Regions from separate parts of the Delftia sp. 11MD genome, predicted to be linked through region 1. Evidence: predicted binding sites of a transcription regulator. Region 1 holds the regulator's gene; each other region holds the start of a gene.

Region 1 (2,263 bases):
CATGTCTTCCAGTCCCGCAGTCTCCGCGCCCGCCACGGCCCCTTCGCATCCGGACGCCGGCAAGCCCTGGTGGAAGTTCGCCCATGTCTGGCTCGTGGTGGCCGGCCCGGCCGCCGTCGTGGTGGCTGGCGTGGTCACGGCCGTCATTGCGATCAATGGCGCCGATCCCGTGATTGATCCTGACTATTACCGCAATGGCATCACCATCAACGAGCGTGCCGATGGCGTGCGCGAAGTGCCCAAGAGCCTGGCGCCCGCGGTCACCGGCCGCAACCACGCGGCCACGCCCGCGCAGGACCATCCCACGGACCGCTGAAGGCAGGAAAATGCCGTGCACAAGGCCGCAGTCGCGGCCTTTTTGCATGGTGGATGGCATCTCCAGCATGCGCGAGGGCCAAGGGTTTCCTACAGGCAGTGCAGGGTGCGCAGGGCTTGGCACGGTGCGCGGGCGGCGCGCACAATGAAAGCCACCCCTCGACAGCTCAAGGAGATCGCTGATGTTGGCCCAACGCTGGATGTGGATTGCCTGGCCGGCCTTTCTGGCCGCCGCCGTGATGGAGATGCTGGTATTCGCCTTCGTGGACCCGCTGGAGCTGCACTGGCTCGGCGACCTGGGCTGGTCGCGGCAGGGAATCTACACGCTGGCTTTCTTCGCCTTCTGGGGCGTGACCATGCTGTCCAGCCTCATGACCACCATGCTGGGACGCTCCACGCACGATCTCAACGACGGCGTGGTCTCCGAGCCGGACCCAAATCTGGCCATGCAGGGCCTGGGGCGCGATTGAACCTGCGTGCACTGCAATGGCAATGAACAAGGCCCGCGACAGCGGGCCTTGTTCATTGCCGAGGGGCGGGGCCTTGCGGCCTCACTGGCACTGCTGGCTGTTGACGATGCGCTTGAGCGCGTCCGTGTCCAGGATGCGCAGATGGCGCTGGCGCACCTCGATGATGTTTTCCTCGGCAAACTTCGAGAAGGTGCGGCTCACCGTCTCCAGCTTCAGGCCAAGGTAGCTGCCGATTTCCTCGCGCGTCATGCGCAGCACCAGTTCCGACTTGGAAAAGCCCCGGGCGTGCAGGCGCTGCACCAGGTTGAGCACGAAGGCGGCCAGGCGCTCCTCGGCACGCATGCTGCCCAGCAGCAGCATCACGCCATGCTCGCGCACGATCTCGCGGCTCATGACCTTGTGCACATGGTTTTGCAGGGCCGTGACCTCGCGCGACAGGTCCTCCAGCTTGTCGAAGGGCATGACGCAGACCTCGGCGTCTTCCAGCGCGACCGCATCGCAGGTGTGGTGGTCGTTGACGATGCCATCCAGGCCGATGATCTCGCCGGCCATCTGAAAGCCCGTGACCTGGTCGCGCCCGTCCTCGGTGGCCACGCAGGTCTTGAAGAAGCCCGTGCGGATGGCATACAGCGAGGTGAAGGACTCACCGTTGCGAAACAGCAGGCCGCCGCGCTTGACCTTGCGGCGCGTGGCCACGATGTCGTCGATGCGCTGCATCTGCTCGGCATCCAGGCCCATGGGCATGCACAGCTCGCGCAGGTTGCAATTGGAACAGGATGCTTTGATGGTCTGAAGGTTCATGGAGTAAACATCAGCGGCGCAGCAGTGCGCCGGCGGTGACCTCGTGGATGGCGATGAGTTGGATCAAATTGTCGCAGCACTGCCGCGAACAACTCTTGATATGAGTCAAGGACGCGGCCAATGGGCTGCGGCACAGTGGACGACATTAGAGGAAAAAACCCATGACCGCTGTCACCCCAGAGCTGCTGCGTCGCTTCGACGTACCGGGGCCCCGATACACCTCGTTCCCCACGGCCGATCGTTTCGTGGAGGCTTTCGGTGCTGAAGACTATATCCTGGCACTTGAGCACCGCAAATCGAGTACCGCAGCGCGGGCCATGCCTTTGTCGCTGTATGTGCATGTGCCGTTCTGCGAGTCGCTGTGCTACTACTGCGCCTGCAACAAGATCGTGACGCGCCACCACGATCGCGCGGCCGTCTACCTGGACTACCTGGCGCGCGAGATGGCCTTGCACACGGCCCATTGCGGCAAGGGCCAGGCCGTCAGCCAGCTGCACCTGGGCGGCGGCACGCCCACCTTCTTCTCGGACGATGAACTGCGCACGCTGATTGCCCTGCTGCGCGAGCATTTCAAGCTGGAGCCGGGCGGCGAATACTCCATCGAGGTCGATCCGCGCACCGTCAGCGTCGAACGCCTGGCCGTGCTCAAGGAACTGGGCTTCAACCGCCTGAGCTTC
Region 2 (2,263 bases), 2.7 Mb from region 1:
TGCATCTTCACGCCAGAGGACGAATCGCACTGGCTGGTGCGATCGCCCGTGCAGTTCCTGCACCTGTATGTGTCCGACCTGGCCTGGGCGGGGCGCGTGGTCCGCATGCTGGATGCCGAGCCCCGCTCGCGCACCTTGCGTGCGCAGATCTACGGGGACGATCAGGCCTTCCACGCCGGTGCCCGTGCGCTGATGCAGCTGGACTGGCAGGACCCGCAGCAGCAACTGGCGGCCGATGCCATTGGCCAGCAGCTGGTGGACCGGCTGGTGCTGCAGTCCGCCACGCCGCGCCAGGTGCAGGCGCTGCAGCGGCCGCTGGGCGGGCTCTCTGCGGCCGTGCGGCGCAGGGTGCTTGCCCATATCGAGGCGCATCTGCATGACTCCAAGGCCGTGTCGCTGCCGGCACTGGCGAGACAGGCCTGCCTTTCGGAATTCCATTTCGCACGCATGTTCCGCCAGAGCATGGGCTGCACGGTGCACGAATGGGTGCTGCAGCAGCGCCTGGCCCGGGCACGGCGTGCCCTGTCTGCGCGCAACGTGCCGCCGCTGGCCGAGCTGGCGCTGGATTGCGGCTTTTCCAGCGCCAGCCACCTGGTGCGCAGCTTCCGGGCGCATTTGGGCGTTACGCCTACGCAGTTCTCGATCTTTCAGCGCAATGCTTGAGAAGGATGGCCGGCCTCGCCGGCCTTGATCTGGCGCAAGCGTCTGTCCTTGCGGGCCGGGCATGGCTTGAAATTTGCCCTGCCGGTATCAGATAAATCGCAATGACCCTGTTTCAGGAGCGAAAAGAAACACCATGCGAATCGACAAACTGACAACCAAGTTCCAGGAAGCCCTGGCCGACGCGCAAACGCTGGCCCTGGGCGGTGACCAATCCAACATCGAACCCCTGCACCTGCTCGTGGCACTGCTGCGCCAGGACGACGGTCCGCGCTCGCTCTTGCAGCGTGCCGGCGCCAACGTGGGGCAGTTGCAGGCCGCGGCCGAGAAGGCCCTGGCCGATCTGCCGCGCGTGCAGCATCAGGACCAGGTGCAGGTCGGCTCCGAGCTGGGCCGCCTGCTGCAGGTGACCGAGAAGGAAGCCCTCAAGCGGGGCGACCAGTTCATTGCCAGCGAGCTGTTCCTGCTGGCGCTGACCGATAGCAGCGGCGCCTCCACGCGTGCGGGCCAATTGCTCAAGGAAAGCGGCGTGACGCGCTCCACGCTGGAGTCCGCTATCAACGCCGTGCGCGGCGGCCAGACCATGGACAGCGCCGAAGGCGAAGGCCAGCGCGAGGCCCTCAAGAAATACACCCTGGACCTGACCGAGCGCGCGCGCATCGGCAAGCTCGATCCGGTGATCGGCCGCGACGACGAAATCCGCCGCTCCATCCAGGTGCTGCAGCGCCGCAGCAAGAACAACCCCGTGCTCATCGGCGAGCCTGGCGTGGGCAAGACCGCCATTGTCGAGGGCCTGGCCCAGCGCATCGTGGCCGGCGAGGTGCCCGAAAGCCTCAAGAACAAGCGCGTGCTGTCGCTGGACATGGCGGGCCTGCTGGCCGGCGCCAAGTACCGCGGCGACTTCGAGGAACGCCTGAAGTCCGTGCTCAAGGAAGTGGCCCAGGAAGAGGGGCGCATCATCCTGTTCATCGACGAGATCCACACCATGGTCGGCGCCGGCAAGGCCGATGGCGCCATGGATGCGGGCAACATGCTCAAGCCCGCGCTGGCGCGCGGCGAGCTGCACTGCATCGGCGCGACCACGCTCGATGAATACCGCAAGTACATCGAAAAGGATGCGGCGCTGGAGCGGCGCTTCCAGAAGGTGCTGGTCGAGGAGCCCTCGGTCGAGGACACCATCGCCATCCTGCGCGGCCTGCAGGTGCGCTACGAGGCCCACCACGGCGTGGACATCACCGACCCGGCCATTGTGGCCGCGGCCGAGCTGAGCCACCGCTACATCACCGACCGCTTCCTGCCCGACAAGGCCATCGACCTGATCGACGAGGCTGCGGCCAAGATCAAGATCGAGATCGACTCCAAGCCCGAGGTCATGGACAAGCTCGAGCGCCGCATGATCCAGCTCAAGATCGAGCGCGAGGCCATGAAGAAGGAAAAGGACGAGGCCTCGCAAAAGCGCCTGCAACTGATCGAGGAGGAACTCGGCAGCCTGGAGCGCGAGTACGCCGACCTCGAAGACGTGTGGAAGAGCGAGAAGGCCAGCGCCCAGGGCTCCGAGCAGATCCGCAAGGAGATCGACCAGATCCGTATCCAGATCGAGGAG
Region 3 (2,263 bases), 140 kb from region 1:
CTGGGTGCGCCTGCACTATGTCTACCCGTACCCCAGCGTGGACGAGATCATTCCGTTCATGGCCACGGGCCGCGTGCTTCCTTATCTGGACGTGCCCTTCCAGCACAGCCATCCCGATGTCTTGAAGCGCATGAAGCGCCCCGCCAACGGTGAAAAGAACCTGGAGCGCCTGCAGCGCTGGCGCGAAATCTGCCCGGACCTGGTGATCCGCTCCACCTTCATCGCGGGCTTCCCCGGCGAGACGGAGCAGGAGTTCGAGCACCTGCTGCAGTTCCTGCGCGAGGCGCAGATCGACCGCGCGGGCTGCTTTGCGTACAGCCCGGTCGAAGGCGCTGCCGCCAACGAGATTCCCGGCATGCTGCCCCTGGAAGTGCGTGAGGAGCGCCGCGCGCGCTTCATGGCCGTGGCCGAGGAGGTTTCCACTGCGCGCCTGCAAAAGCGCGTGGGCCAGACCATGCAGGTGCTGGTGGACAAGTCCGTGGGCCTGGGCAAGAAGGGTGGCGTGGGCCGCAGCTATGCCGATGCCCCCGAGATCGACGGCCTGGTGCACCTGCTGCCGCCCGAGAAGGCCAGCAAGACCTACAAGGTGGGCGACTTCGTCAAGGCGCGCATCGTGGGCACGCAAGGCCATGACCTGGTGGGCCAGCCCGTGTAAGCCTGCCGTTCTGCCATCTCCCGAAAACGGGCAAGGTTCTCCTTGCCCGTTTTTTTTGTCTTTTCCGGACCAGTGCCTGATATCGATCAAGGCGGCCGGACCTCTTCGCTGAAATGCTGTACCTACTTTGACGCAAAGAAAGGATGGCGCGAATGAACAGGACCATGAAGGCCGCCGTGGTGCGGGAGTTTGGCAAGCCGCTCACCATCGAGGAAGTCCAGGTGCCCAGGCCCGATCCCGGCCATGTGCTGGTGAAGATCGAGGCCTGCGGCGTCTGCCATACCGACCTGCACGCGGCGAAGGGCGACTGGCCCGTCAAGCCCAATCCGCCTTTCATTCCCGGCCACGAAGGCGTGGGCTATGTGGCCGCCGTGGGCGCGGGCGTCACCCATGTGAAGGAGGGCGACCGCGTGGGCATTCCGTGGCTGTACACGGCCTGCGGCCATTGCGAGCATTGCCTGGGCGGCTGGGAGACGCTGTGCGAGCAGCAAAAGAACACCGGCTACTCCGTCAACGGCGGCTTTGCGCAGTACGCGCTGGCCGATGCCAATTTCGTGGGCCTGCTGCCCGGCAGCGTGGACCTGATCGAGATCGCGCCCGTGCTGTGCGCGGGCGTCACGGTCTACAAGGGCCTGAAGGTCACCGACACCAGGCCCGGCAACTGGGTGGTGATCTCGGGCATCGGCGGCCTGGGCCACATGGCCGTGCAATATGCCAAGGCCATGGGCCTGAACGTGGCGGCGGTGGACGTGGATGACGACAAGCTGGCGCTGGCCCGGCGCCTGGGCGCACAGGTCACGGTCAATGCCATGACCACGGACCCGGCGGCCTATCTGAAAAAAGAGATCGGCGGCGCGCACGGCGCCCTGGTCACGGCGGTCTCGCCCAAGGCCTTCGAGCAGGCGCTGGGCATGGTGCGGCGCGGCGGCACGGTATCGCTCAACGGCCTGCCGCCCGGCAGCTTCCCGCTGCCCATCTTCAACATGGTGCTCAGCGGCGTGACGGTGCGCGGCTCGATCGTGGGCACGCGGCTGGACCTGCAGGAGTCGCTGGATTTCGCGGCCATGGGCAAGGTCAAGGCTACCGTGTCCACCGACCGGCTGGAGAACATCAACGACATCTTCGCGCGCATGCATGAAGGCAAGATCGAAGGGCGCGTGGTGCTGGACCTGAACGCCTGACGCTTTGCCCACCCCCAAAAAAACAGGCTTCCCTCGGGAAGCCTGTTTTGCATGGCGCACGCCTTACACCATGCGGCGGATCGGGCGCTTCTTCCACACCAGCTTGTAGTAGGCGGTCTGCAGGCACAGCGTCAGGGTGTAGGACAGCGGAAAGGCCATCCAGATTCCCATCAGCCCGAAGCTGCGGCTCAGCCACCATGCCATGGGCAGCTCCAGCACGGCGAGCACCGTGATGGTGATGGCCGTGGGAATGACCACATCGCCGCTGGCACGCATGATGGACGACAGGGCAATGAAGCAGCCCAGCAGCAGGCCGCTCCACAGCACGATGTACAGCAGCTCGATGGCCAGCACCAGCACCTGCTCGTCGGTGATGAACATGCCCAGCAGCGGCCGCGCGAACAGGCTGCCGATCAGGGCCAGGGCG

Evidence for each region. The regulator FNR, encoded in region 1, switches genes on or off when oxygen is low (the NO sensors DNR and NnrR bind a similar motif). The targets are predictions, from matches to a motif close to TTGATNNNNATCAA.
Region 2: the regulator FNR is predicted to act here: its motif matches at 688-701, upstream of clpB (ATP-dependent chaperone ClpB).
Region 3: the regulator FNR is predicted to act here: its motif matches at 732-745, upstream of adhP (alcohol dehydrogenase AdhP).

Annotation. Positions count from the first base shown of each region.
Region 1 covers NZ_CP194333.1:4,285,643-4,287,905, reverse strand. The annotation lists gene ACRSCF_RS19510 (FixH family protein) at 2-316, shown strand; gene ACRSCF_RS19505 (hypothetical protein) at 498-785, shown strand; gene fnr (fumarate/nitrate reduction transcriptional regulator Fnr) at 867-1,586, opposite strand; gene hemN (oxygen-independent coproporphyrinogen III oxidase) at 1,748-2,263, shown strand, end outside.
Region 2 covers NZ_CP194333.1:1,614,074-1,616,336, forward strand. The annotation lists gene ACRSCF_RS07295 (AraC family transcriptional regulator) at 1-663, shown strand, start outside; gene clpB (ATP-dependent chaperone ClpB) at 797-2,263, shown strand, end outside.
Region 3 covers NZ_CP194333.1:4,148,342-4,150,604, reverse strand. The annotation lists gene rimO (30S ribosomal protein S12 methylthiotransferase RimO) at 1-655, shown strand, start outside; gene adhP (alcohol dehydrogenase AdhP) at 808-1,836, shown strand; gene ACRSCF_RS18780 (MATE family efflux transporter) at 1,900-2,263, opposite strand, start outside.